2 regions of the Thermomonas mangrovi genome follow, and region 2 is predicted to be linked to the other one. Evidence: riboswitches for the same ligand, from Rfam matches in the RefSeq annotation. Region 2 holds a riboswitch; the other holds the start of a gene.

Region 1 (9,299 bases), on a different contig from region 2:
AGGCTCACGTCGCGGGCCTGGATGCGCACCCGCAGTGGCGTACCCCGGGCGTGCGCGGAGCCGTGCGCGTGCAGCAAGCCGGCCGCAGTGCGCAGGTCCAGCAGGCCGTCCGCGTCGCGGGCCTCGACGGTCGCATCCAGCACCACGCCGGCATCCTCGCGCAACGCGGTGGGCAGGTCGTGGCGATTGAGCAGGGCGAGCGCGGGCCCGGATGCCAGGACCCGCCCGCCCTCGAGCAACACGAGGTGGTCGGCGAGCCGCGCCACGTCCTCGATCGCGTGGGTGACGTGCACCACCGGGATGCCGGCCTCCCGGCGCACGGCCTCCAGGTAGGGCAGGATCTCCGCGCGCCGGTCCGCATCGAGCGCGCTCAGCGGTTCGTCGAGCAGCAGCAGCCGCGGCGCGGTCACCAAGGCACGGGCGAGCGCGACGCGCTGGCGTTCGCCGCCGGACAGGGCATCGGGCCGCCGGTGCAGCAACGGGGCGAGGTCGAGGCGTTCGATCCAGGTGGCGAGCAGGTCCGCGGATGCGCCGGCGCGCTGCCAGCCGTAGCGGAGGTTGCCGTCGACGCTCAGGTGCGGCAGCAGGGCGGCGTGCTGGAACACCACGCCCACCGCGCGGCGATGCGGCGGCAGCGCGTGCGCCTCGTCCAGCCAGGCCGTGCCGTCCACCCGGATGCGGCCGCGCGCACCCGGTTCCAGCCCGGCGATGGCGCGCAACAGGGTGCTCTTGCCGCAACCGGACGGGCCGAACACGACCGTCGTGCGGTTGGCGGGGAGTTGCAGGTCGACGTCCAGCCGGAACGCCCCGCGCGACAGGGCGAGCCGGACCTCGATGGCATGCGCGGACTCAGCCATCGGCCACCGCCGTGCGCCTGCCCAGCCATTGCATCAGCAACAGCAGCACGAACGAGAACACGAGCAGCCCGGCGGCGAGCGCATGGGCCTCGTCGTAGACCATCGCTTCCACCTGGTCGTACAGCAGGACCGACAGGACCCGGGTCTCGCCCTCGATGTTGCCGCCGACCATCAGCACCACGCCGAACTCGCCGACGGTGTGCGCGAATCCGAGCAGGCTGGCGGTCACCAGCGCGGGCCGGGACAGGGGCAGCACCACGCTCAGGAAGCGATCCAGCGGCGCTGCGCGCAAGGTGGCGGCGGCCTCCAGCACGCTGGCCGGGATCGCCGCGAAACCGGCCTGCAGCGGATGCACCACGAACGGCAGCGAGTACAGGAGGGAAGCGAACAGGATGCCCTCGAAGGTGAACGCGAAGTTGCCGATGCCGGTGGCGAACGCAAGCCGTCCCAGCGGCCCGTCGGGTGCCAGGCCGATCAGCAGGTAGAAACCCAGCACGGTCGGGGGCAGCACCATCGGCAGGGCGACCAATGCGCCGATCGGCACCCGCCAAGGCGAACGGGTGCGCGCCAGCCACCATGCCAAGGGCATGCCGAGCAGCAACAGGAGCAGCGTGGTCAGCCCGGCGAGCTTGAGCGTGACCCACGCTGCGATGGCCCAGGCCGGCAATCCGGCGGCGGGGTCCATGGCGCCTCAGTCGTATCCGCGGGCGCGGATCCTGGCGCGCCCCTCGGGGCTGCGCAGGTAGCGCAGGAAGCCGGTGGCGGCGGCGTTGCCCTCGCCATGGGCCAGCAGCACCGCGCTTTGCACGATCGGTGCATGCCAGTGTGCGGGCACCTCCCATGCCGATCCCGGCGTGCGCCGGCGCGCCTGCAGCACCAGCGAACGCGGCACCAGGCCGAGCGGCGCGGCGCCGCTGGCCACGAATTGCATCGCCTGGCCGATGTTCTCGCCCATCACCAGCCGCGGCTGCAGTTCCTGCCAGCGGCGCACGTGCTGCAGGACGTCGCGGGCGGCGACGCCGTAGGGCGCCAGCGCCGGATTGGCGATCGCCAGCCTCGGGATGCTGCCCTTGCGCAGGAGCGCCTCGCCGTCGCGGACCAGCCCGGGGTCGCGGCTCCAGAGCACCAGCCGGCCGGTGGCGTAGTCGAAGACGGTATCGCCGCGCGCCAGTCCCTCCGCGACCAGGCGCCGCGGGGTGGCGGCATCGGCCGAAAGCAACGCGTCGAAGGGGGCACCGGCATGCACCTGCGCATACAGCTTGCCGGTCGAGGCTGCGCTGACCTCGATGCGGTGCCCGGTGCGCTTGCCGTAGTCCGCGGCCAGGACGCGCGCCACATCGGCGAAGTTCGAGGCCACGGCAATCCTGGCCCGCACCGGCTTCGGTGCCTGCGCGAGGGCATGCAGCGGCAGCAGCACGGCCAGCAGGCAGAGGGCGGCGCGGCGGCGCATGCGGATCATGCGCCCTCCCGCCCCGTCGCGGCGTCCGCGGCGATCAGGGGCGTGCCGTCGCTCCACGCCGCACCACCGTCGCTGAAGTGCTCCTGCTTCCAGATCGGTGCCTGGTGCTTGACCGCCTCGATCGCCTGCCTGCAGCCACGGAACGCGGCATCGCGATGGGCCGACGCGAAGGCGACCACCACCGCGAGGTCGCCCACGGCGAGCTTGCCCTTCGCATGCGCGATGTAGCACCTGGCCTGCGGGTCGTGCGCCTCGATCGATGCCTCCGCCGCACGGCGGAACACCGCCAGGGCCAGCGGGTCGAACATGTCGTAGTGGATGCCGACGCATTGGCGGCCCTGGCTGCGCGTGCGCACCCGGCCGATGAACACGTCGATGCCGCCGAAGGCATCGTCGGACACGAATGCGATCGCGTCGCGCGGATCCAGCGCGGCGTCCGCGATGTCGATGACGTGGCAGGCGATCCGGTCTTCGCGTTGCATGCTCATCCTCCGCTCACGGGCGGCAGCAGGGCCAGCCGGCCGTCCGCCGGCAGCGGGGTGCGCGGATGCAGCAGGGTGGTGTCGGTGGCGATCGCGGAGGCCTGCAGCAGGGCGATGGCCGCGTCCGGCCAATGCGCGCGTGCCCAGGCCTCGAACCCGGCGCGGAACTCGGCGGTGGTCGTGACCCCGGGGAGCTCCAGGTGGAGTTCCGGCGCATCGGCGAAGTCGCGGAAACGGCCGAACAGTTGCAAGGTGATGTTCATGCGGGCGAGGCGTCGAGGCAGGAGGTTGCGCCGGGGCGCAGGGGGTGGACCGCCACCAGACACCCGGCCTGCAGGTGGGTGTCGTCTTCCGGGAGCATCGCCCACGCGCGCGCCTCCAGCAGCGGCGCGGTGCGGAAGCTTTCCTGGCCCGCCAGCAAGCGCACCGACAGGCGCCCGTCGGCGGACAATGCCAGCGCTGCCTTCTGCACCAGGCGGATGCCCGGCTTCTTGCGGACGTCTGCGGCGAGCGGCAGTTGGACCGGGGTTTCCGCGGGGCGTCCGGTCATTCCCCGCACCGCGGCATCGATGAAGAAGCGGGCGCCGATCGCGCTGGAGATCGGGTTGCCAGGCAGGCCGAACAGCAGGCTGCCGCGGCCGGCGGTGGCGAACAGCAGCGGTCGCCCGGGCCGCATGCGCAGGCTGTGGAAGCGCACGTCGGCACCGAGCGACGCCAGCACGTCCGGCACGAAGTCGTAGCGTCCCTTGGAGACCGCGCCGGTGGTCACCACCAGCTCGATCCCGTCGGCCAGCCAGCGCGCAAGCACGGGTGCGAGCGCCTCAGGCGAGTCGGTGACGGTGACCCGTTCCACCACGTCGGCGCCGGCCTCGGCCAGCAGGCGTTCGAGGTAGGGGCCATTGGTATTGGCGATCTGGCCCGGGGCGAGTTCGGCGCCATCGGCATCCACCAGCTCGCGGCCGGTGCAGGCCAGGGCGAGGCGCGGCCGGCGGCGCACGAGCACGTTGCGCAGCCCGATCCCGCGGAGGACCATCAGCGCCTCTTCGTCGAGCCGGACGCCCGCGGCCAGCACGTGCTGGCCCGGGGCGACATCGCTGCCAGCGCGGCGCACGTATTGCCCGGCAGCGGGCAGCGCCACCAGCGCGATCCGCGTCGGGCGCCCCTCGGCATCGCGCGACAGCACCCGGCAATCCTCGACCGGCACCACCGTGTCCAGCCCGTCCGGCAGCCGCGCACCGGTCATGATGCTGCAGGCGTCGGCCGCTTGCCCGGCGATCCCGTCCCCGGCCGCCTGCTCGGCGATCACCGCGAGTTCGCTGCCGGCGGCGAGGTCCGGGGTCCAGCGCAGCGCGAACCCATCCATCCCGGCGTTGTCGAACGGCGGTAGCGGGCGCGGAGCCTCCACGGGCGCCGCCAGCACGCGCCCTGCGGCGTCCACCAGCGCCACTGCTTCCGCCGGGAGCAGCCGGCAGCAGTCGCGGATCGTCGCCAGCGCGGCGTCGAACGCCAGCGGCTCGTTCATGCAGCGGGTGCCGGGTCGTGCGGCCGGTAGTGGGCCAGTTCGGCGGCGTCCATGCCGTCGGGGTGGAACCACACGCCTTTCTTGCCGCCGGCCTTGAACAGCAGCCGCACGGACTGCAGGGACAGTGCCGGTTCGACCGGCTTGGTGAGGTCGTACAGGGTCAGCAGGGCCGCGGTCGCGCCGGCCAGGGCTTCCATTTCCACGCCGGTCTTGGCGGTCAGCGCCGCTTCGCAGTAGACGCGGATCGCCTGGCGTTCGGGCACGGCGACGCAGCGCACGTCGACGTACTCCAGCGCCAGCGGGTGGCATAGCGGCATCAGTTGCGAGGCGTGCTTGGCACCCTGCAGGCCGGCCACCTCCGCCATCGCCAGCGCGTCGCCCTTGGGCAAGGTGCGGTTCACCAGCGCGGCGTAGCCGACAGCGCCGGCATGCAGCTCGCCGACCGCGACGGCGCGTCGCGCGGTGGCCTGCTTGGCGCGGACATCCGCCATGTGGAACCCGGACGCAGGCGTGGTCGCGCGCATGTCAGCCACCGATCGTGGACAGGTTGGGGGTCAGGCCCGTCTCGCCTGCATGCAACTGGTGGCCGATGGCCTTCAGCCCGAGTTGCGATTGCAGCGCCGCGGCGAGGCGGTCGCGGTCGGCATCGTCCTGCAGCCAGGGGCGCAGCGGGATGCCGACGTTGCCGAACAGGCACAGCCGCAAGTCGCCGGTGTGGGTCACCCGCAGTCGGTTGCAGCCGGCGCAGAAATCCTTCGAGTAGGGCGCGATGATCCCGATCCGCCCGGCAAAGGCGGGATGCGCGTACTCGCGCGCCGGGCCGGCGTCGCCGGGCCGCGGCTGCAGCCGCCAGCCGTCGGCCAGGAGTTGTTCCTCCAGCGCGCTGGCGCGGAGGTGGTGGCGCTCGAAGTACGCGGCGTTGTCGCCGGTGCGCATCAGTTCGATGAAGCGGACGCTGACCGGATGGTCGCGCAGGTAGTCCCGCCACGCCGGCAGCTGGTCGTCGTTCAAGCCCTTCAGCAGCACCGCATTCAGCTTGATGGCGCCGAAGCCAAGGCCGTGCGCCAGGTCCAGGCCACGCAGGATCTCCGGCAACCGGTCATGGCCGGTGATCGCGCGGAAGCGCTCGCGGTCGAGCGCATCGACGCTGACGTTGAGGTGGGTCAGCCCGGCCTCGCGCCAGCGCTGGACCCGCTTGTCGAGCTGGGTGCCGTTGGTGGTGAGGGCGATGGTCTCGATGCCGCCCACCGCCGCGGCGCTGGCGATGATTTCCGGCAGGTCGCGGCGCAGGCTAGGTTCGCCCCCTGTGATCCGCAACTTGCGCAGGCCCACCTGCGCGAAGCCGCGCAGCAGGCGTGCGATTTCCTCGCGAGACAAGGGCGCCGGGCGCTGCTTCGCGCCCAGGTAACCGTCGGGGAGGCAGTAGCTGCAACGGAAGTTGCATGCCTCGATCACCGAGAGGCGCAGGTACGGGAACGTGCGGCCGAAACGGTCCGCCAGCAACGCCATCGTGTTTTGCTCCTTTCCAAGCACGGGGGGCGATGCCGTTTCCAGCAGCACCGGGTGGCAGGGACGCCACGGTCGCCGGGCCATGCCGAAGCGAAGGCCCTGCGACTCGGAGTGCAGCCGGGGCTGCCGGCGCAGTGTAGTGCAGGGATCGGCCGATGTGGTGGGCCGGATACAGCGCTACCGCCCCGGCATCCCGCCGCGCGCCGGGCTCCTGCCGCGGAATCGACGGTTCGGACCGCGATCGCCCCGGTTCGTCGCAGACCAGCTTGACCGGCGCGGGCTGTTCGCACTGTACTAGCGCAAATAGTACAGATAGGACGACGCCATGGCCCGCACCAGTCCATTGATGATCCAGGTCGCCACCGGCGATCCGCGCCCGATCGGGCGGCAGATCGTGGATGCGGTGCGGATGAAGATCGCCACCGGCGAACTCGGCGCCGGTGACCAGCTGCCCAGCGTGCGCGGGCTGGCCCAGCAGCTGACGATCAATCCCAACACCGTGGCCAAGGCTTACGCCGAGCTGACCACTGAAGGCTGGCTGGAATCCCGGCAGGGCATGGGCCTGTACGTGGCGACCCCGCGCCAGCGCCTGTCCGACGACGAACGCGAACGCCGCCTGGACGACGCCATCGGCCGCTTCGTCAACGACGTGATCCCGCTCGGCTACCCGCCCGACGAGGTGCAGGCGCGCGTCGCCGAAGAATTTCGCCAACTGGCTCCCCGGAAGATCGCCTGAGCGCGATTGACAGACATCGAGCACCCACATGAACCCAAGCAACGACTGCGTCATCGAGACCCGCGCGCTGAGCAAGCGCTACGGTCGCAAGCTGGCGCTCGACCACCTCGACCTGGCGATCCCGCGCGGCCGCATCCACGCCATCGTCGGCGCCAACGGCGCCGGCAAGTCCACCCTGTTCCGGATCCTGATGGGCTTCCTGCCGCCGACCTCGGGCGAGGCGCGCATCCTCGGCCGCGACAGCCAGTCGCTCACGCCGCAGGACCGCGCGCGCATCGGCTTCGTCAACGAAGAACACACGCTGCCGAACTGGATGCGCGTGTCGCAGGTGACGACGATGCAGAAGCACCAGTACGCGCGCTGGAACCAGCAGGCGTTCGACAGCGTGATCGGCCACTACCACGTGCTGCCGGAGCAGAAGGTCGGCCAACTGTCGCGCGGGGAGCGGGCCGGCTTCAACCTCGCGCTGGCGTTGGCGCAGCGGCCGGAACTGCTGGTCCTGGACGAGCCGACGCTGGGCCTCGATGTCGTGGCCAAGCGCGCGTTCCTGGAGTCGCTGCTGTACAGCAACGCCGCCGACGACTGCACGGTGGTGTACTGCTCGCACCAGATGGAGGAGATCGAGCGCGTCGCCGACAACCTCATCATCCTCGAGCGTGGGCAACTGAAGCACATGTCGGCGCCGGAAGACTTCACCGCGCGGGTCAGCCATTGGGTGGCCGACGTACCGTTCAAGGGCCCCGAACTGCACACGGTGCCGGGCCTGCTGGAAGCGCAGCGCCTGGATGGCCTGCACCACTACCTGGTGCTGGACCAGGACGCCGGTTTCGAACGCTTCCTGCGCGAGGCCGGCGCGCGCAACGTGCAGTCGATGCCGGTCAGCCTGGACCGCGCCGTCAACGCCTTCCTGGCCAAGAACCACGCGGCGCCGGCTGCGGCCTGACGCACGCAAGAGGACCAACACATGATCGATCTGTTCAAGGGCGAGCTGCTGCGCTTCCGCCTGTGGGCCATCGCGGCATTCCTCGCCAACCTCGTGGTGCTGGGCTTCCTCAGCCGCATGGTGGACATGGCCCAGCAACCCATCTTCGTCTACCAGATATTCGCCGCGGTGTACGCCGTGGCCGGCGCCCTGCTGGGCCTGTACCAGATGGGCAGCTACCGCAAGCCCAACCAGTGGCTCAACCTGCTGCACCGGCCGATGCACCGGCTGCACGTGGCGGGCGCGTTGACCGGCGCCGGCGCGCTGTTGTTGTTGCTCTCGGTGGCGGTGCCGATCCTGCTGGTCGCCGCCTACCAGGACGGACTGACCGCGCGCGTGGTCGACACCCGCCACTGGCTGCTGCCGGTGGCGGCCTGGCTGATCGCGGTGTCCGGCTACCTCGCCGGCGCCTACGCGATGGTCGGCAACCGGCGTTATTCGTTCGCCGCGTTCCTGCTGCCCAACCTCTTCCTGTATGCGCAGGCATCGGGCGTGGCGATGCTGGGCGTGCAGTGCGTGGTGATCGTGTTCCTCGCGGCGATACTGGCGATCGCGTTCAAGCCGGATCCGGCCACGCAGCCGCGCAATCCCGTGGCGGTGCTTGCGGTCGCGCTGCCGGTGCAGCTGGGCGCGTATTTCCTGGCCTGGATGCTGGGCTATGGCGTCGAGGTGCTGTGGACGGTCACCGGCACGCATCCGCTCAACATGCCCGTGCCGCCGAAGGGCGGCACCATCGAGGCGGATCGCGCCGAAGGCAAGGCCATCCTGCTGCTCGGCATCGAACGCAGCCGCGACCCGGAAGCCGCGCTGTGGCGCGAGCAGGTCGCCTTGTCCGACGTGTACACGACGTATCCGCTGCGGAACCTGCCGCAGCAGGGCACGATGACCAACCTGCAGCCGATGGAATTCGCCGACGGCGACAACAACCTGTTCCTGGTGTACAGCCACGACCGCGCGCGTTTCGTCACCCGCGGGCTGCGCGACCAGCGCCGGATCGGGGAGATGGGCGTGGGCGAGGAACAGGCGGCGTTCCCGGCGCCGACCATGCCGTACGGTGCGACCTACCTGTACAACGCGCAAGCCGCCTACCAGTACGACGGCGAGCAGCGGCGGATATTCGAGCGCATCCGCCTGCCGCGGGGCGAAGTGATGGCCAGCCCGCCGCAACCCGCCGGCGACAACATCCTGGTGCTCAGCGACCGCGCTGCCTATTTCTATCCCGGCCGCGAGGCGGTCAATGGCCTCGACCTGTTGCAGCCCTTGATGCGGGTGGCGATGCCGGCGGCGGTCGGCAACCTGAGCCGGATGGACGTGGTCGAACTGCTGGATGGCTACCTGGTGTCCTACACCTACGCCTGGGGCGTGTGGAGCGGTGAATTGCAGCATCCGTTCCAGCAGGTGCTGCGCGTGGACGGCAAGGGGCACGCGAGGGAGGTGGCGCGCCGCGCGCTGGCGATCGACCTGCCGTCCGTCTACACCAATCGCAATACCTGGCTATCACCGGTGCTGCGCGCACTCTGCCTGGGTGCGCAGGACCTGTTCGCGGCGAAGGATCCGTTGCGTGCCAGGCCGCAGCCGATGCCGGCAGCGGTCCTGTGGCTGGCCGCAGTCTGCTGCCTGCTGTCGCTGCTCGGTGCGCTCTGGCTCACGGCACGCCAGTCGCATGCGCCGCGCGCGCGCTGGGCCTGGGTCCTGCTGTGCGGCGTGGTCGGTTTGCCGGCGCTGGCCAGCTTGTGGCTCCTGTATCCGCGC
Region 2 (9,299 bases):
AGGCGGCGATGATTTCGTTGACTTCGTCCCAGCTGGAGCGCACGAAGCCGCCCATGCCGCGCTTGGTCTTGTAGCTCTTCGCCTTGGCGTCGTCGCTGACGATGCTGGCCCAGGCGTCGACCGGTGCCTTGTCCTTGCGCGCCTCGCGCCACAGCTTGAGCAGCGCGCTGCGGATCAGCGGGTACTTCACCCGGTTCGCGCTGTACAGGTACCAGGAATAGCTGGCGCCACGCGGGCAGCCACGCGGTTCGTGGTTGGGCAGGTCGGGGCGGGTACGCGGGTAATCGGTCTGCTGGGTTTCCCAGGTGACCAGCCCGTTCTTGACGTAGACCTTCCAGCTGCAGGAGCCGGTGCAGTTCACGCCGTGGGTGGAGCGCACGATCTTGTCGTACTGCCAACGCTGGCGGTAGCTGTCTTCCCAGCTGCGGTCATCGTCCCGGGTGGCGCCATGGCCATCGGAGAAGGACTCGGGGGCGGGCTTGAGGAAGTTCAGCCGATCGAGGAAGTAGCTCATGTGATGGGTCCGGTCCGGTGGCAGCGGCAGTTTGGTAGGACGCCGAGGGGCTGTCCTTGACGTGAATCAACCACGCCCATGGTCGCCCTGGCCAAGAGTGTGCGCCTTGGCGCGGCGACTGTCTCGGACATCGATTTCCACGGACACCACGACTGTGCCCGCCTGGAAGTTGAATCCGTCGCGGCGGGGGCGTTCGGCGGCAAATGCCAGGAACCCGGCTCGCGGCAGCACCACTTCCAGGTCCGTGAAGTTGCCGGCGCAGGCCGGTTCGGTCGCGCCGGCATCGAGGCGCAACCGGCAATGAGCCTCGTCACCATCGATGCCGGGCCAGCACTCCGCCAGCTGGCCATCCGTGGCGAGCTGGGTCAACTCGGCCTCGTCAAGCCGCAGGCGCAGATGGTGGCCATCCAGTTGCAGTTTCACGGGTGCAGTGCCTCCCAGTCGGCCGGGGTATTCAGGTTGTGCAGCGCATCGGCCGGCCCCGGGGGTGGCGAAGGCGTGGATGCTCCGATGTGCGCCAACCAAGCATGCAGCGAACGTGGTGCAGCCGGGTCCAGCAGGCGCGCGCGCAGGCTGGCGATCGTCGCAGGATCGGCCACGAAGGCCAGCGGGAGAGGTGCCCCCGGGTAGTGCAATGCAGGCGCAGCCGCGCGCTGTTCCGCCAGTCGCGACAGCCAAGTCGCCGGCAGCAGTGGCATGTCCACCGGCACCACCACCAGCCATGCACCTGGGTGGGCTTCGGCAACCGCTAGCAGCCCCGCCAGCGGGCCGGTGTCGAGTCGAACGTCGGCGATTCCGGCGTGTCCAGGACGCACCCCGCTGACCACCACGGAGGCGATGCCGGCGTCATGGAAACGCGCAATCGCATGGTCCATAAAGGTTTTGCCCCGCCATTCAAGCAGCGCCTTGTCACGCCCCATGCGCCGGCTGCGGCCGCCGGCCAGGACTACACCGATGCAAGCATCAGCCGTGCGCGTGTCCATGATGTGCCTTCTGGTGCATTCCGGCATCCGCACCGGCGGCGGAGGCTTCGTGGCCGCACAGGGAGCAACCCTCGCTCCATTCGCTGTGGCCGTCGATGAAGTGTTCCTGCTTCCAGATCGGGGCCTGGTGCTTGACCGCCTCGATCACCTCGCGGCAGCCGCGGAAGGCCTCGTCGCGGTGCGGGGTGCCGAACGCGATGACCACCGCCAGGTCGCCGACCGCCAGTTTGCCGCGGGCATGGGCGACGTAGCACTTCGCCTTCGGGCCGAAGCGGGCGATCGCCGCCGCGGCGGTGTCGCGGAACACGGTCAGCGCCAGCGGCGCGAACATGTCGTAGTGGATGGCGACGCACGCGCGCCCGTGGCTGGACGCGCGCACGCGGCCAATGAACACGTCGATGCCGCCGTGGGCATGGTCGGACACGAAGTCGATCGCCGCCGCCGGATCCAGCCGGCCGTCCGCGATGTCCACCACGTGGCAGGCGATGCGCGCATCGTCGTGCGCGTGCCGTTGCAGGTTCGCGTCCATGCTCAGCCCCCGCTCACCGGCGGCAGCAGCGCCAGCCGGCCATCCGCGGGCAGCGCGCTGTCGGCGCGCAGCAGGGTGGATTCGGTGGCGATCGCCGAAGCCTTCAGCAGGCCCGGCGTGTAGCCCGGCCAGTGCGCACCCGCCCACGCATCGAAGGCGGCACGGAACTCGGCCACGGTGGCGACGCCGGGCAGTTCCAGCGCGATCTCGGGGGCCGCGCTGAACTCGCGGAAGCGGCCGAACAGTTGCACGGTGAGTTTCATTGGCGCAGTCCATCGAACGGGGTGCCGCCGGGGCGCAGCGGATACACCGGCACCGGCGTGCCGGCGGGCAGGTTGTGGGCCTCCTCGGGCAGCAGCGCCCAGGCGCGCGCTTCCAGCAGCGGCGCGGTCTTGAAGCTTTCCTGGCCGGGCAGCAGGCGCACCTGCAGGCGGCCATCGGCGTCCAGCGCCAGCGCTGCCTTCTGGACCATGCGGAAGCCCGGCTTCTTGCGCGCGCCGGCGGCCAGCGGCAGCAGAAGCGGCGTTTCCGGCGCACGGCCAGCCATTGCGCGCAGCGCCGCATCGACGAAGAAACGCGCGCCCACCGTGCACGAGACCGGGTTGCCCGGGAGGCCGAACACCAGGGTGCCGCGGCCCGCAGTGGCGAACAGCAGCGGCTTGCCGGGGCGCATCTTCAGCTTGTGGAAATGCTGTTCGGCGCCGGCCGCGGCCAGCACCTCGGGCACGAAATCGTAGCGGCCCATCGACACCGCGCCGGTGGTGGCGATGATCTCGATCCCGGCCTCCAGCCAGCGCCCCAGCCACGTCGCGAAGGCCGCGGGTTCGTCGGGCAGGGTGACCCGTTCGACCACCTCGGCGCCGGCCTCGGCGAACAGGCGTTCCAGGTACGGTCCGTTGGTATTGGTGATCTGCCCGGGCGCGAGTTCGGCGCCATCGGCATCGACCAGTTCGCGGCCGGTGCAGGCCAGCGCCAGCCGCGGCCGGCGGCGCACCTCGACCTGGCCGATCCCGATCCCGCGCAGCACCAGCAGCGCTTCCTCGTCCAGCCGCGCGCCGGCCTCCAGCACGCGCTGGCCGGCGGCCACGTCTTCGCCGGCATGGCGCAAGTGCTGGCCGTGGCGCGGGAGCGTGTTCAACACGATGGCGGTCGGGCGTCCGTCGTCGTCGCGCGACACCACCGTGCAGTCCTCGACCGGCAGCACCGTGTCCAGCCCGTCCGGGACGCGCGCGCCGGTCATGATGCTGCAGGCGCCCTCGGACTGCCCGGCGATGCCGTCGCCGGCGGCCTGTTCGGCCAGTACCGGCAACGCCGTTCCGGCAGCGAGGCCCTCGCGCCAGCGCAGGGCGAACCCGTCCATCGCCGAATTCGCGAACGGGGGCAGGTCGCGCGGTGCGTCCACCGCGGTCGCCAGCACCCGGCCGCCGGCATCGGCCAGCGCCACGCGCTCGGCCGGCAGGGGCGCGCAGCAGGCGCGGACCCGCGCCAGCGCGTCGTCCATCGACAGCATCGTGCTCATGCGTGCGGCAGCCCGCGCATCATCGCCAGCGCATGCGGCAGCAGTGGGCCGAGGATGTCCAGGCCCTGCGCCACCGCCTTCGGGCTGCCCGGCAGCAGGACCACCAGGGTGCCGTCGCCGACCAGCGCGCAGCGGTTGCGGCTCAGCCACGCCAGCGGGGTGTGCGCGCTGCTGGCGTTGCGGAACAGTTCGGCCAGGCCCGGCGCATCGCGGGTGGCGACGCTGGCGAGGGCCTCGGGCGCGAGGTCGCGCGGGCCGAAGCCGGTGCCGCCGGTGCACAGCACCAGCGGGGTACCGAGCGCGGCTTCCTCGCGCAGGGCATCCGCCAGCGGTTCGATGCCGTCGGCCAGCAGGCGCCGGCGCACGTTCGCCCCCATCGACTGCAGGCGTTGCTCCAGCAGCGCGCCGCTCCGGTCTTCGTACACGCCGGCGGCGGCGCGGTCGCTGAGGGTGACCACGGCGACGGTTTCGCCGTCCAGCCGCGCATCGCCGCGCGGGCGGTAATACGCGCGCTCGGCCTCGTCCATGCCGGACGGGTGGATCCACAGGCCCTTCTTGCCGCCTTCCTTGAACAGCAGGCGCACCGCCTCGATGGCCAGCGCCGGTTCCACCGGCTTGGTCAGGTCGTACAGGGTCAGCAGCGCCGCGCTGGCGCCGGCCAGCGCCTCCATCTCGACGCCGGTCTTGGCGGTCAGCGAGGTTTCGCAGTACACGCGGATCGCGTGGCGTTCGGGCACCGGCACGCAGCGCACGTCCACGTATTCCAGCGACAGCGGATGGCACAGCGGCATGAGCTGCGCGGCGTTCTTGGCGCCCTGCAGGCCGGCCACTTCGGCCATCGCCAGTGCATCTCCCTTGGGTAGGGTCTTGCCGGCCAGCGCGGCGAAGCCGACCGGCCCAGCATGCAGTTCGCCGACCGCCACCGCGCGCCGCAGGGTAGGGCGCTTGCGGCGGACGTCGGCCATGTGGAAGCCAGCAGCAGGGGAGGTTGCGTCCATTCAGCCGCCGATGGTGGAGAGGTTGGAGGTCAGCCCGGTTTCGCCTTCGACCAGGCGATGCCCGATCGCCTTCAGGCCGAGCTGCGCGCGCAGTGCGGCGACCAGGCGGTCGCGGTCGGCGTCGTCCTGCAGCCACGCGCGCAGCGGGATGCCGGCCTCGCCGAACAGGCACAGGCGCAGGTCGCCGGTGTGGGTCACCCGCAGGCGGTTGCAGCCGGCGCAGAAGTCCTTCGAATACGGCGCGATGACCCCGATCCGCCCTGCATAGCCGGGATGCGCGTATTCGCGCGCCGGCCCGGCATCGGCCGCGCGCGGCAACAGGGCCCAGCCGGCGTCCTGCAGCTGCGTTTCCAGCGATTCGGCGCGCAGGTGGTGATGCTGGAAATACGCCGCGTTGTCGCCGGTGCGCATCAGTTCGATGAAACGCACGCTGACGTCGCGCTCGCGCAGGAAATCCAGCCACGCGGGCAACTGGTCGTCGTTGAGGCCCTTCAGCAGCACCGCGTTGAGCTTGACCGCCTTGAAGCCGAGGCCTTGCGCCAGTTCGACGCCGCGCAGGATCTCGTCGAGGCGGTCGTGGCCGGTGATGGCGCGGAAGCGTGCGCGGTCCAGCGCATCCACGCTGACGTTGAGGTGGGTCAGCCCGGCCTCGCGCCAGCGCGCCACCCGGCGGTCGAGCAGGGTGCCGTTGGTGGTCAGGGCAATGCTGTCGATGCCGCCGACCGCCGCCGCAGAGGCGATGATCTCCGGCAGGTCGCGGCGCAGGCTGGGCTCTCCGCCGGTCAGCCGCAGCTTGCGCAGGCCGACCGCCGCGAAACCGCGCAGCAGCCGCGCGATTTCCTCGCGCGACAGCGGTTGCGGGCGCCCGGCTTGCGCATGGAAGCCATCCGGCAGGCAGTACGTGCAACGGAAGTTGCAGGCCTCGATGATAGAGAGCCGCAAGTACGGGAAGCGCCGGCCGAACCGGTCCTCCAGGGTCATCATGTTGTGCTCCTGTCCAAGCGCGGGCGGCGACACCGTTTCCAGTGGCACCGGGTGGCGGCGGAGCCGCCACGGTCGCGGGCCATGCCGGGGTGGCGAAGGCCATGCGACTCGGAGTGCAGCGCGAGCTGCAGGGGCAGTGTAATCCGCGGCCGGCGGATCCGGCATTGACGCGGGTCAAGCGTGGCCGTTGCCATGTCGGCTCACCCGCGTGCGCCTCGCGCCTGCCATTGCCCGGCGAGATGCCGGGCCAGGCCCAGCAGGGTCAGCGACCATGCCAGCGCCGCCGCCGCGGTCATCCCGGTCGAGATCCAGCCCAGCGCCGGCATGTCGGTGGCCAGCCCCAGCCTGGCGCTTGCCAGCGCGTACATCCCCAGCGGGAACACCAGGCTCCACATCACCGGCTGGTAGCGCAGCGGGCGCCGGTTCACCACGTGCTTCCACACCCCGAACAGCACCAGCAGCGGGATCCACCAGGTCGCCCATGCCCACAGCATCAGGGTGATGCCGTCCACGAACGGCCGCTGCGTTGCCAGGAACGACAGCGGGGCCTCGATCGAGGCGAGCGCGGTCCCGGCGTTGGCGGAGATCGCGGCGGCACCCATCACCACCCACAGCAATGGACCGATATCGTCCGGGGTCAGTTGCAGGAAGAAGATGCGATGGCAGAACAAGGTCACGAAGATCGCGTACAGGCACAGCCCCAACCCCCACAGCATGTGGATTTCCACCTGCATGTAGCGACCGGCTTCGCCCAGTTCCGGTACCAGCAACGCGCCCAGCACGACCAGCGACTGGGTGCCGACGATCGCGATCAGCCAGCCGCCATGGACGATGTTGACGTTGCGTTCGTGGGTCAGGAAGGTGAGGACGGCGAACGCCAGGTAGAGCAGCAGGCACCAGGCCAGGAAGGCGAACGCCCACAGTGCCTTCGCCAGCAGTGGTAGCCCGGCCTGCATCGCCAGCACGCCGAGCAGGTCGGTGGCCGCGACCAGGGTGAAGAAGCCGAACACCAGCGCTGGATCCAGCAGGTCCTGGCCGACCGCGCGCGGTGCCAGGAAAACCCGCAGCAGGCTGAGCACCAGCAACAACACGTAGGCAATCGCCGCGAACGCAGCCAGGGCGATGGCCAGGCGCGGCAAGCCCTGCACTCGCAGGTTCTGGGCCAGGATCGCGGTGGCCATGACCAGCGCGAAGTTGCCCGGATGCAGGCCGGCCAGGCCGTGGCGCGGTTCCGTCAGAGCGACCATTCCACCTGCAGCCATAGCTTGCGGGTATCGCGGGCGAAGCCGTCGCTGTCGTAGTCGGCCAGCTTGGCCAGCACGTCTAATCCCGGCAGCAGGGTCACGCCGAGGGAGGCATCCAGCTCGCGTCCGTAGCCGCTGCCGCCGCGGTCGGCGCGGAAGTCGTGGTAGGCCACTTCCCACTTTCCCTTGCGGCCGCCGAGTTCGATCCCGCGTTGCGCCGACACATACGTGTCGCGCAGTCCGTTGACGGGCGTGACCAGGAACTTGTCGGCCCAGCCGTTGAAGGCGTGCAGGGTCGCCAGCGGCGTCTGGAAGGCGCGGCCGCGTCCCGCGCCCAAGCGCTCCCAGCCGGCTTTCAGGATGAGCGGGCCACGCTCGAGCCGTGGCTCCACCAGCATGTACGCGGTGGAGCCGCCGGTGGCATTCGCCCAAGGCACCTGCTGCGCACGTTCGAGCGCCAGTCCGCCTTTCCAGTCCTTCGACAAGGCACGGCTGGCATTCCAACGCAGGCCCAACGTACGGGTGGACGCGCTGGCTACGTCGCGATCCTCGACCCAGTAGCCGTAGCCCACCAGGTTGCCACCCGGCACCGTGTGAGAGACGCGAAGCAGCGGTGCCTTCAGGCGGCGCTCGCGCGCCAGCGGGTCGCGGGCCCCGTCGCCATTCACCCGGTGCACCCGATCCAGGTAGATCGCCTGGACCTCGATGGCCTTGTTCGGCTTCCAGCGCAGCTGTGCCGCGTCGAAGGTCTGCATGTTCTGCCGCCACGCCACATTGCCGATGAAACGTGCGTTGTCGAGGACCAGCGCCTGCCGGCCCACGCGGACCCCGGCGGTGTCGCCGGACCAATCCAGCCAGGCCTGGTTGAGTTCCAGCGCTCGCGCATCGGGCACCACCGGATACATCGTTTGGCCATTGGCGGTCGAGTTGAAGCGATCACCGAGCTCGGCCACGCCCTCGGCCTCCACCTGCGCGGTCAGGCGTGGCGAGAAGCGATGGTTGAAGGTGGCTCGCAGGCGCAGGGTATCGGCCTCCGCCTGACGGGCGAAAGCGTCGTCATCGACGCGTTCGTGGCGATATCGCAGGTTTAGTGCCCATGGCTTGGCGGGCTTGGCTGTCTTTGCCTGCGGCGTTTCGGCGGCAAGCGCAGGCGGCGCTGCGGTCAGGCCTGCAAGCGCCATGGCAAGGGCCAGGGAAATGGGGGTGCGCATGACATCTCCGGCATTGGTGAACTGCCGAAAATTGTCCGCAGCCGGACCGCCTGTCGCCTTGTCTCAGGTCAAGCGGGCTGCATCGCCCGCTGCCATCGCCTCACTGCAGGAATTGCAGCGGCTGCCCGCCAAGCTTGGCCAGGGCCAGGAACGTGCACACGGTCACCGCGTTGATGGTCCAGCCGATCGTCAGCACGCGCGCCATGGTGCCCAGTTCCGGGCGCTCCACGTTGGGTGCGTTCAACCAGATCCGGCGCATGATCCACGCGGTGTAGCCGAGGAATGCCGCCACCGCGGCCACCAGCAGCATGGACGTGCCGTACTGGTAGGCCGCCAGCAGGGCGAGGAACAGTACGTGGCTCGCCAGCACGCCCTCCAGCCAGAACACCCGCCAGAGCCGCTGGTGCCCCGGGACGCGATCGTCGAAGTATGCCTGCAGCATGGAGACCTCCCTCGGTTGTGGCATGGAACGGGTACGCCCGCACGTTAGTCCTGCGGCAGCTGGCATGCAACTGCGGCTTACTTGGCGCCGGACGGTGAGGTGACGAAGAGCAAACGACCGCCCGCAACTTTCCTTCGCGTCTGCTGGATATGTCGGCCGGTTGGGCGTGTCTACGCCTCCGAAACATTCCGCAAGGCATTTTCGGGAGCATGAGCCAGACCCTGAACGCACGGCTGGCGTTCTAGATCACAGGTCCGGTTTTGGCCGAAAGTAGCCGCCTGCGCCAGCGGCACGCCCGAATGTGGCTCCGATGCCGTCCAGTCCGACCTGAAGAAGATCGCCGAGCAGCGCATCGCCCAGGCGATGACGCAGGAGATGTCGCTCTCCCCGGAGACGCATGCCCTGCTGGGATCCGCTATCGCGGCGCGGCTGACCTACGACTTCACCTCGATCCGGACCACCGGACGCAACGAGTCACTCGATACCTACACCTGCGAGTCGAACCTGGTGGTCACGGTCAAGGGCATCAACCGCAACTGGACCCATGACTTCGAGTACGAGGTGTCTCCCGTCGAGGACGCCAATGCGAACTACGAGGTCCGGTACGACCGCAGTGGGCTGGGACCGCTGGCGTTCGGTGCACTGGGCCTGTTGAACCAACTCAACCTCGAGGCGGACAACGAGGTCAACGGCCCGCGGATCCTGCAGTCCCTGCAGGAGGTTCGGGACCAGGGCGGTGCGGGCAGCTACCGCGAGGGCGCGCTCCTTGAGTCGCTCAAGGCACGCGGCATCGAGGCACCTGCCGCCACCCAAGCGCACCAGCAACTGGCACTGGAGGCGATGGGTCAGCTGGAGGATCCGGGAAGCGTGTACCG

What was found. A riboswitch is a leader RNA that binds a small molecule or an ion and turns the genes downstream of it on or off. The one in region 2 is predicted to bind molybdenum cofactor.
Region 1: another riboswitch for molybdenum cofactor. It lies ahead of moaA (GTP 3',8-cyclase MoaA); the one in region 2 lies ahead of moaA (GTP 3',8-cyclase MoaA).

Annotation. Positions count from the first base shown of each region.
Region 1 covers NZ_JAPEVV010000002.1:143,867-153,165, reverse strand. Annotated here, with positions in the region: gene modC (molybdenum ABC transporter ATP-binding protein) at 1-857, opposite strand, end outside; gene modB (molybdate ABC transporter permease subunit) at 850-1,542, opposite strand; gene modA (molybdate ABC transporter substrate-binding protein) at 1,549-2,316, opposite strand; gene ON759_RS04415 (molybdenum cofactor biosynthesis protein MoaE) at 2,313-2,804, opposite strand; gene ON759_RS04410 (MoaD/ThiS family protein) at 2,801-3,061, opposite strand; gene ON759_RS04405 (molybdopterin molybdotransferase MoeA) at 3,058-4,320, opposite strand; partial or broken gene ON759_RS04400 (cyclic pyranopterin monophosphate synthase MoaC) at 4,332-4,844, opposite strand; gene moaA (GTP 3',8-cyclase MoaA) at 4,846-5,829, opposite strand; molybdenum cofactor riboswitch at 5,823-5,953, opposite strand; gene ON759_RS04390 (GntR family transcriptional regulator) at 6,155-6,565, shown strand; gene ON759_RS04385 (ABC transporter ATP-binding protein) at 6,594-7,508, shown strand; gene ON759_RS04380 (hypothetical protein) at 7,530-9,299, shown strand, end outside.
Region 2 covers NZ_JAPEVV010000007.1:176,147-185,445, forward strand. Annotated here, with positions in the region: gene ON759_RS11165 (nitrate reductase subunit alpha) at 1-514, opposite strand, end outside; gene ON759_RS11170 (hypothetical protein) at 581-937, opposite strand; gene mobA (molybdenum cofactor guanylyltransferase) at 934-1,497, opposite strand; gene ON759_RS11180 (molybdenum cofactor biosynthesis protein MoaE) at 1,478-2,026, opposite strand; gene ON759_RS11185 (MoaD/ThiS family protein) at 2,029-2,289, opposite strand; gene ON759_RS11190 (molybdopterin molybdotransferase MoeA) at 2,286-3,545, opposite strand; gene moaCB (bifunctional molybdenum cofactor biosynthesis protein MoaC/MoaB) at 3,542-4,510, opposite strand; gene moaA (GTP 3',8-cyclase MoaA) at 4,544-5,527, opposite strand; molybdenum cofactor riboswitch at 5,518-5,653, opposite strand; gene ON759_RS11205 (tellurite resistance/C4-dicarboxylate transporter family protein) at 5,728-6,774, opposite strand; gene ON759_RS11210 (alginate export family protein) at 6,762-7,952, opposite strand; gene ON759_RS11215 (hypothetical protein) at 8,083-8,424, opposite strand; gene ON759_RS11220 (hypothetical protein) at 8,788-9,299, shown strand, end outside.